2 linked regions of the Ancylobacter polymorphus genome follow. The protein of the gene in region 2 interacts with the protein of the main gene of each other region in a pairwise test. Links are inferred from orthologs where the notes say so. Each region holds a gene or a part of one and is shown on either strand. Other genes may lie near its edges.

Evidence for each region.
Region 1: the proteins of rho (region 2) and hfq interact in binary tests that used the Escherichia coli proteins (3 or more experiments, as listed by UniProt). The link is inferred for Ancylobacter polymorphus from one-to-one orthologs.

What each region holds. Positions count from the first base shown.
Region 1 is NZ_CP083239.1:3,242,593-3,246,916, forward strand. The notes cover bases 495-3,376. They hold hfq (RNA chaperone Hfq), read left to right. Parts: upstream 495-1,750; coding sequence 1,751-2,002; downstream 2,003-3,376. Other genes in these bases: K9D25_RS15270 (TrkH family potassium uptake protein), read left to right, coding at 495-594; K9D25_RS15275 (D-amino-acid transaminase), read left to right, coding at 681-1,541; hflX (GTPase HflX), read left to right, coding at 1,999-3,376. Also shown: more of K9D25_RS15270, read left to right, coding at 1-494; more of hflX, read left to right, coding at 3,377-3,390; mazG (nucleoside triphosphate pyrophosphohydrolase), read right to left, coding at 3,531-4,324. UniProt on the Escherichia coli protein: RNA chaperone that binds small regulatory RNA (sRNAs) and mRNAs to facilitate mRNA translational regulation in response to envelope stress, environmental stress and changes in metabolite concentrations.
Region 2 is NZ_CP083239.1:1,235,729-1,240,170, forward strand. The notes cover bases 1,048-4,047. They hold rho (transcription termination factor Rho), read left to right. Parts: upstream 1,048-1,914; coding sequence 1,915-3,180; downstream 3,181-4,047. Other genes in these bases: hemE (uroporphyrinogen decarboxylase), read left to right, coding at 1,048-1,140; hemJ (protoporphyrinogen oxidase HemJ), read left to right, coding at 1,247-1,672; K9D25_RS05855 (hypothetical protein), read left to right, coding at 3,331-3,735. In the rest of the region: more of hemE, read left to right, coding at 79-1,047; K9D25_RS05860 (thioredoxin domain-containing protein), read right to left, coding at 4,070-4,442. UniProt on the Escherichia coli protein: Facilitates transcription termination by a mechanism that involves Rho binding to the nascent RNA, activation of Rho's RNA-dependent ATPase activity, and release of the mRNA from the DNA template.

The DNA.
Region 1 (4,324 bases), 2.0 Mb from region 2 along the record:
TTCCGCACGCTGGGCAGCGGCCTGTCGCTGCCGATCGCGCTGGAGGACGGGCTGTTCACCGCCGTCGCGCTGGTCACCACGACAGGCATCGAGCCGCATGCCGGCGCCTTTGCCAGCCTGCCGGTGACGGTGGTGCTCACCGTCGTCTTCATCGGCGGCGCCAGTTTCTCCACCGCGGGCGGAATCAAGATCTACCGTGCCGGGGTGATGGTGCTGCAGAGCCTGCGCGAACTGGAGCGACTGGTGCATCCCAGCGCCGTGCATCCGCGTCGTCTCGGGCAGCAGAATGTGACGTTGCAGATGATGAAGGCGATCTGGATTATGTTCGGCGTCGCCTGCACGGTGATCGGCGCGCTAACCGTGGCGCTCGCGCCGGCCATGCCGAGCTTTGAAGCGGCCTTCGTCGCGGTCGTGACGGCGCTGAGCAATGCCGGTCCGGTCTATTCCGTGAACTGGCAGCCGGACGTGAATTGGCCGGACTGGGGCGCGCTGCCGGCCTATGCGCAGCTTATACTGGCCCTGGCCATGATTCTCGGGCGGCTGGAGATTCTGGTCGTGCTGGGGCTGGCCAATTTCGCCCTCTGGCGACGTTAAAGGGCAGATATATCAAGCCACTGAGTCGCCATGTTCATGCGATGTGCGAACGGGTGGCTATACCGAGACCGGGCTGAGGACGGACGATGTCGCGCATTGCCTATGTGAACGGAGCCTATGTGCCGCACGCCGTGGCGGGCGTGCATGTGGAGGATCGCGGCTACCAGTTCGGCGACGGCGTCTATGAAGTCTGCGAGGTGCGCGGCGGGCATATGGTGGATGAGCGTCGCCACATGGAGCGGCTGGTGCGTTCGCTCGGCGAACTGCGCATCCGGCTGCCTATGTCGCTTGCCGCGCTCGGGGTGGTGCTGCGCCAGACCATCGCCCGCAACCGCGTGCGCGACGGCCTCGTCTATCTGCAGGTCACGCGCGGCGTCGCCCGGCGCGACCATTATTTTCCCGATCCGGCGACGCCGCCCTCAATCGTCGTCACCGCCCGCGCGATTGACCCGGCCAAGGGCGAGGCGGCGGCGGAGCAGGGGATCGGCGTCATCACCGTGCCGGATAATCGCTGGGAGCGGGTCGATATCAAGACCGTCGGCCTGCTGCCGAACGTCCTCGCCAAGGAGGCGGCGAAGCAGGCCGGCGCGCGCGAAGCCTGGTTCGTCGATGCGGGCGGCCATGTCACCGAGGGCGGCTCGACCAATGCCTGGATCGTCACGCCCGAGGGGCGGCTCGTCACCCGGCCGGCGGAGTCTGGCATTTTGCGCGGCATCACCCGCACGGTCATGTTCGAGGTGGCGGCCGAGCTGCAATTGCGCATCGAGGAGCGCCCCTTCACCGTGGCGGAAGCGCTGGGCGCGCGTGAGGCCTTCGTTACTTCGGCCACCAATTTCGCCACCCCGGTGGTGCGAATCGACGGGCAGGCGATCGGCGACGGCCGGCCCGGCCCGGTGGCGCGCGCCCTGCGCGCCAACTACCACCGGCTTGCCGAAATCGCCCGCTGACACAGGTAATTCTGCCCGCCCGGCCGGCAGGCGGGTGCGGAAAGACCTTGCCAAGGGGAACCAACTTGGCGAAAGCATCTTGCGCGCCAGACATGCTATGCCATGTTTGGGGCGCACGTCTTTGTGCTTGACCGCTCCCGGACGGGGCGCAGAGCGCAGGACGACCGCGCCGACCTACGAGCAACAACAAACAAACGGATCAAAAAACCATGGCCGCGGAACGTTCGCAGAACCTCCAGGACACCTTTCTCAATCACGTCCGCAAGAACAAGACGCCGCTCACCATCTTCCTGGTCAATGGCGTGAAGCTGCAGGGAGTCGTCACCTGGTTCGATAATTTCTGCGTGCTGCTGCGCCGCGATGGCCATTCGCAGCTCGTTTACAAGCACGCGATCTCGACCATCATGCCCGGCCATCCGGTTCAGCTGTTCGAACCCGATGAGACCGGCGAGAAGGGCTGATCTTGGAGTTCAAGCCCTCCCGCACGTCGTCCGCCGGTCGTGCCGCCGGCCTGCCTGTCGAGCATGAAACCGAAGGCGACGCGACCCGCGTGGTGGTGATCGTTCCGCACCTGACCCGTCGCGGGGCAGGGGAGGAGGGCGTGCGCCGCTCGCCCGAGGCGCGGCTCGACGAGGCGGTCGGTCTCGTCCTCGCCATTGATCTGAAGCTTGTCGGCAGCGCGCTTGTGGGCTTGTCGCAGGTGCGTCCGGCCACCTATCTCGGCAGTGGCAAGGTCGAGGAAATCGCCGGGCTGGTGAAGGCGGAGGAGGCGGGGCTGGTCTTTGTCGATGCCCCGCTCAGCCCGGTGCAGCAGCGCAACCTCGAAAAGGCGTGGTCGGCCAAGGTGATCGACCGCACCGCGCTCATTCTCGAAATTTTCGGCCAGCGTGCGCGCACCAAGGAAGGTGTGCTGCAGGTCGAGTTCGCCCATCTCAACTATCAGCGCAGCCGGCTGGTGCGCTCCTGGACCCATCTGGAACGCCAGCGCGGCGGCTTCGGCTTTCTCGGTGGCCCCGGCGAGACGCAGATCGAGGCCGACCGCCGGCTGATTGGCGAGCGCATCGTCAAGATCGAGCGCGAGCTGGAGCAGGTCAAGCGCACCCGCGCCCTGCACCGCGCCAGCCGCAAGAAGGTGCCTTATCCCGTGGTGGCGTTGGTCGGCTACACCAATGCCGGCAAGTCGACCCTGTTCAACCGGCTGACCCGCGCCGAGGTGATGGCGCAGGACCTGCTGTTCGCCACGCTCGACCCGACGCTGCGGGCGGTGCAGTTGCCCACCGGCGACAAGGTGATCCTGTCCGACACGGTCGGTTTCATCTCCGATCTGCCGACCCAGCTCGTCGCCGCCTTCCGCGCGACGCTGGAAGAGGTGATCGAGGCCGATCTCATCCTGCATGTGCGCGACATGGCGCATGAGGACGCGGACGCGCAGGCCCATGATGTGAAGAGCGTGCTGGCCGATCTCGACATCGACCCGGAAGACGACCATCGCGTCATCGAGGTCTGGAACAAGATCGACCGGCTGGAGCCGGAGGCGAGGGCAGGGCTGTTCAACGCCGCCGCCCGCCGCGAGGGCGATGCCCGCCCGATCCCAGTGTCGGCGCTCACCGGCGAAGGCATGGAGCCGCTGCTCGCCACCATTTCGCAGCGCCTCTCACGCGAGCGGGTGAGCCTCGCCGTCGATCTCGCCGCCGCCGATGGTGGCAATCTCAGCTGGCTCTATCGCCACAGCGAAGTGCTGGAGCGCCGCGAGGACGCGGAAGGGCGGCTGCACCTCGCCGTGCGGGTGCCGCCGGACCGTGCCGAGCAGATCGAGCGTCGCTTCGGCGCGCGGCGCATCCGGGGATAAGGCGCCAGGGCCCGTCGTCATCCCGGACGGCCGAAGGCCCATCCGGGATCGCGTGGTGATGGCGGGCGCTCCCGGCTCTGCGCTTCGCTTCGGCCGGGATGACGGCGGAGGGGCGTGCGGGGGCAGGGCGCCCCTCTGCCCTACTCCTTCGGCGCCGCCGTCTTCGCCGCCGTCTTGGCCTCCTGCCACAGCGCCTCCATCTCATCGAGGCTGGCCTCTGTCGGCGTGCGCCCGGCCTGCGCCAGCCGGTCCTCGATATGGGCGAAGCGGCGGGTGAACTTCTCATTGGTGCCGCGCAGAGCGGCCTCCGGGTCCACATCGAGATGGCGGGCGAGATTGGCCAGCGCGAACAGGAGGTCGCCGACTTCTTGCCCCGCCGCCTTCGCGTCGCCGGCGGCGATCTCGGCTTCCACCTCGTCGATCTCCTCGCGGATCTTGTCGAGCACCGGCCGCACCTCCGGCCAGTCGAAGCCGACCTTCGCCGCCTTGTCCTGCAATTTCACCGCCCGGGTGAGGGCAGGGGCGCCGGCCGGCACCCCGTCCAGCGTGCGGCCCTGCCCCGGCTCCGGCGGCAGACCCCGCGCCGCCCGTCGGGCGGCCCGCCGCGCCTTCTCTTCCGCCTTGATGGCGTCCCACGCCGCATTCACCGCCGCCACGTCGCGCCCACGCGCGTCGCCGAACACATGCGGGTGGCGGCGGATCATCTTGGCGGTGATCGCTTCTACCACGGCGCCGAAATCGAAGGCGCCGCGCTCCTGCGCCAGCCGGGCGTGGAACACCACCTGCAGCAGCAGGTCGCCGAGTTCGTCGCAGAGGTCGTCCAGATCGCCGCGGGCGATGGCGTCGGCCACCTCATAGGCTTCCTCGATCGTGTAGGGCGCGATCGTGTCGAAGTCCTGTGCAAGGTCCCAAGGGCAGCCGGTCTCCGGCGTGC
Region 2 (4,442 bases):
ACTACACAGACAACCTTCTATTCAAAGTGCTTAAAGAAGTATGAAGAGGCAGGGGACAAGCGGATGGAGAGCGCCGGAATGGACAGCGCCACGGCAGGGGCCAGCGTGACGAACAAGCCGATCCTGCTGCAGGCGCTGGAAGGCCATGTGCCCAGCCGCACGCCGATCTGGATGATGCGCCAGGCCGGGCGCTATCTCGCCGAGTATCGCGAGGTGCGGGCCAAGGCCGGCGATTTCCTCACTTTGTGCTACACGCCCGATTATGCCGTCGAGGTGACGTTGCAGCCGATCCGCCGCTTCGGCTTCGACGCGGCGATCCTGTTCTCCGACATTCTCGTCGTGCCGCACGCGCTCGGCTGTCCGCTGACCTTCGAAGCCGGCGAGGGCCCGCGCCTCGTGCCGGTCACCACTGGCGCCGAACTCGCCGCCCTGCGCGAGACGCTGGACCCGGACAAGATCGACCGCGTGCTGGAAGCGGTCAGCCGCATCCGCGCCGAGCTGCCCGCCAAGACGGCGCTGCTCGGTTTCTGCGGCGCGCCGTGGACCGTGGCGACCTATATGGTTGCCGGGCGCGGCACGCCGGATCAGGCGCCGGCGCGCCTCGCCTCGCTCACCGACCCGGCCTTCTTCACCGCGCTGATCGACCTGCTGGTGGAAACCTCCGCCCGCTATCTCGTTGGCCAGCTGAAAGCCGGCGCCGATGCGGTGCAGATTTTCGACAGCTGGGCCGGGGTGCTCGATCCCGAGAGCTTCCGCCGCTGGTCGATCGATCCCATCCGCCGCATCGTCGCCGCCGTGCGGGCGGAAGTGCCTGGCGCGCGCATCATCGCCTTCCCGAAGGGCGCGACGCTGTCCGGGCTCACTGAGATGGTGCAGGCGACGGGCGTGAACGCGGTCGGTCTCGACTGGACCGCCGACCGCAAGGCGACGCGCTATGCGCTGGGTGGCAAATGCGCGCTGCAGGGCAATCTCGATCCGCTCACCCTCATCGCCGGCGGAGCGGCGCTTGATTCCGCGATTGACGGCATTCTCGCGGATTTCCACGGCGCCTCGCATGTGTTCAATCTTGGCCATGGCATCCGCCCGGAAACGCCGATCGCCCATGTCGAGCGGATGATCGCGCGGATTCGCGGCGTCTAGAGCACGTTCCGATCTGACTGCATCGCAATCAGATCGGTAAAGCGTTCTCTATCAATACTTTAGAGACTGGTTCACCGAGGCTCTAGGCGAGGATCGAAGGCGGCCCATGCTGTATGAGTGGATCAAGGTGCTGCATGTGATCGCCATCCTCTCCTGGATGGCCGGCCTGCTCTATCTGCCGCGGCTGATGGTCTATCACTGCGACGCGCCCAAGGGTTCGCCGCAGTCGGAAACCTTCAAGGTGATGGAACGGCGCCTGCTCAAGGCGATCATGAACCCGGCGATGATCGTCGCCTGGCTCGCCGGCCTCTGGCTCGCCTGGGACGGCGGCTGGTTCGCCTCGGGCTGGTTTCACGTGAAACTGGCGCTGGTGCTGGCGATGAGCGGCTTTCATGGCGCGCTGTCGCGCTGGGTGAAGGATTTCGCTGCCGACCGCAATGTCCGCCGGCCTCGCTTCTACCGCATCATGAACGAGGTGCCGACGCTGCTGATGATCGGCATCGTCATCATGGTCATCGTAAAGCCGTTTTGACGCGTTCAAAGCGTCACGCGGCGCACTTGCGCCGAATCGTGCCTTTGCCTATGGTGCGCGAACTCCACGAAGCTGGCTGTCGCTCCGTTCAGGCGGGCATCTTCCCCGATGCCGCACGGTGTGCCGGATAGGAAGCCGATCCCCTCGGCCTGGGTCCGCAGACCAGCGCTTCCCACCTTTTGTCGTTTCGGCGGGACTTCCCGGCCGGCTACGTCCACATTTAGATATCGAGGCCTTTTCCCATGGGGGAAATGAAGCTCCAGGACCTCAAGTCCAAGAACCCCGCCGAACTTCTGGTGTTCGCCGAGGAGCTTGAGGTCGAGAACGCCAGCACGCTGCGCAAGCAGGAGCTGATGTTCGCCATTCTCAAGCAGCTCGCCGCCAAGGACACCGACATTATCGGCGAGGGCGTGGTCGAGATCCTCTCCGACGGGTTCGGCTTCCTACGCTCCCCGGACGCCAATTACCTCCCCGGCCCTGACGACATTTACGTCTCGCCCAGCCAGATCCGCCGCTTCGGCCTGCGGACGGGTGACACGGTCGAAGGCCAGATCCGCTCCCCGAAGGATGGGGAGCGCTATTTCGCCCTCCTCAAGGTCAACACGATCAATTTCGAGGACCCGGACAAGATCCGGCACAAGATCAACTTCGACAACCTGACCCCGCTCTATCCCGACGAGCGGCTGAAGCTGGAAATCGAAGACCCCACCCGCAAGGATTTCTCGGCCCGCGTCATCGATGTCGTGGCGCCCATCGGCAAGGGCCAGCGCGGCCTCATCGTCGCCCCGCCGCGCACCGGCAAGACGGTGCTGCTGCAGAACATCGCCCAGTCCATCACGACAAATCATCCCGAGTGCTACCTCATCGTGCTGCTCATCGACGAGCGGCCGGAGGAAGTCACCGACATGCAGCGCTCCGTGAAGGGCGAGGTCGTGTCCTCCACCTTCGACGAGCCGGCGCAGCGCCATGTGCAGGTCGCCGAAATGGTGATCGAGAAGGCCAAGCGCCTGGTCGAGCACAAGCGCGACGTGGTGATCCTGCTGGACTCCATCACCCGTCTCGGCCGCGCCTACAACACGGTGGTGCCGTCCTCGGGCAAGGTGCTGACCGGCGGTGTCGATGCCAATGCGCTGCAGCGCCCCAAGCGCTTCTTCGGCGCGGCGCGCAACATCGAAGAGGGCGGCTCGCTCACCATCATCGCCACGGCGCTGGTTGATACCGGCTCGCGCATGGACGAAGTGATCTTCGAAGAGTTCAAGGGCACCGGCAATTCCGAGGTCATCCTCGACCGCAAGGTGTCGGACAAGCGCGTCTTCCCGGCGATCGACATCACCCGCTCGGGCACCCGCAAGGAAGAGCTGCTTGTGCCGGCCGACGTTTTGAAGAAAATGTACGTCCTGCGCCGCATTCTCAACCCGATGGGCACGGTCGACGCGATCGAGTTCCTGGTCGACAAGCTGCGCCAGACCAAGACCAATGGCGACTTCTTCGATTCCATGAATACCTAGAGTGCGATCCGATCAGATTGAATCAATCTGATCGGTAAATCGCCCTCTAACTCTAAGATAGAGAACGCGTTATCCGATCAGCTTGCGATGCAAGCTGATCGGCGCGTACTCTAAGGCGCAAAGCCGAAAGTAGACCGCGGGGAGGCGGGCATGAGGGCAGGGCAGTTCTACCGGCTTTCCGTCATGGCGCTTCCCCTCAGCCTGCTGCTGGCGCTGCCGGTGCAGGCCGGCGTCGCGGAACGCGAGCCGCCGCCAGCGGAACTCTGGCTGTTTGTTATCGGCATCGCCGCGCTTAGCTGGGTCATGGCCTGCCGGCGCTGGTGGCTTCCCCTCGCCGTGTGGCTGCCCACCGCCCTGTTCGTCGCCAGCCTCATCGCCGACTTCGCCGATCCCGTCATCGGGCCGGCAGTGCGGGCCGAACTCGGGCTCGCCTATGTGCTGCAGGCGGACCTCGCCGGCGCGCTGATGCTGGTGGTGCCGCTGATGCTGGCCAATGTGAAGTTCAGCCGGCTCGATACGGATAATCGACCGGGTGTACGGCGCCAGCGGCGCTGATTGCGGCTTCGCAATAAAGACGGCAGAATTTTCAAAATATCTGGCAAGTACGCCTAAAATCCATCATTTCACCTCCGAAATGATGGCCTTCAGAAATGACTCAGGGCGGGCGACAGACATGTCGTCCGACCCATTCCTCGTAAAAGCCAAAACGCCCGCCAGCGGCCGTTTCTGTTGATCTGCGCGGGGGTGGGGGATTTTCTCCCCGGATTATCCACAGGCTTACCCACACTCGTCGCCGCGACGGCCGATTCGACCACAAAATGCTGCCGGCGGCGCCCGAACCTTCCGTTCCTGCCGGCAAGCCAGGGGAGGGCCTCACGGGCCCCTCCCTTCAGCGGCCCCGGAGCAGCTCCTCCAGTCGATTCACCTCCGTAACGGGCAGTGAGCAGCTGCCGCCGCCGCAGACGAAGGCGGCAGGCGCGCCGACATCGCCTCCGCTGGTCAGGCTCGTCGCCTTCGCACGCGCGCGGTGATCGTCGGGCAGGGCCGAGGGATCGCTCACGCGCTGCACGCTGACATCGACCAGCGGCATCCGGCGGGCGGCGTCTGTGAGCGCGTCAGCCTCCGCACCCACGCCGATGACGACGACCTCGCGCGCCCGCAGCCTGGTGTCGAGCGCGTTAAGCAGGCCGGCATGGCTGTAGAGATGCGGCGCGGCGCGCGGCAGCAGCGCCTCGAACAGGCGGTCAGCACGGGCGCGATAG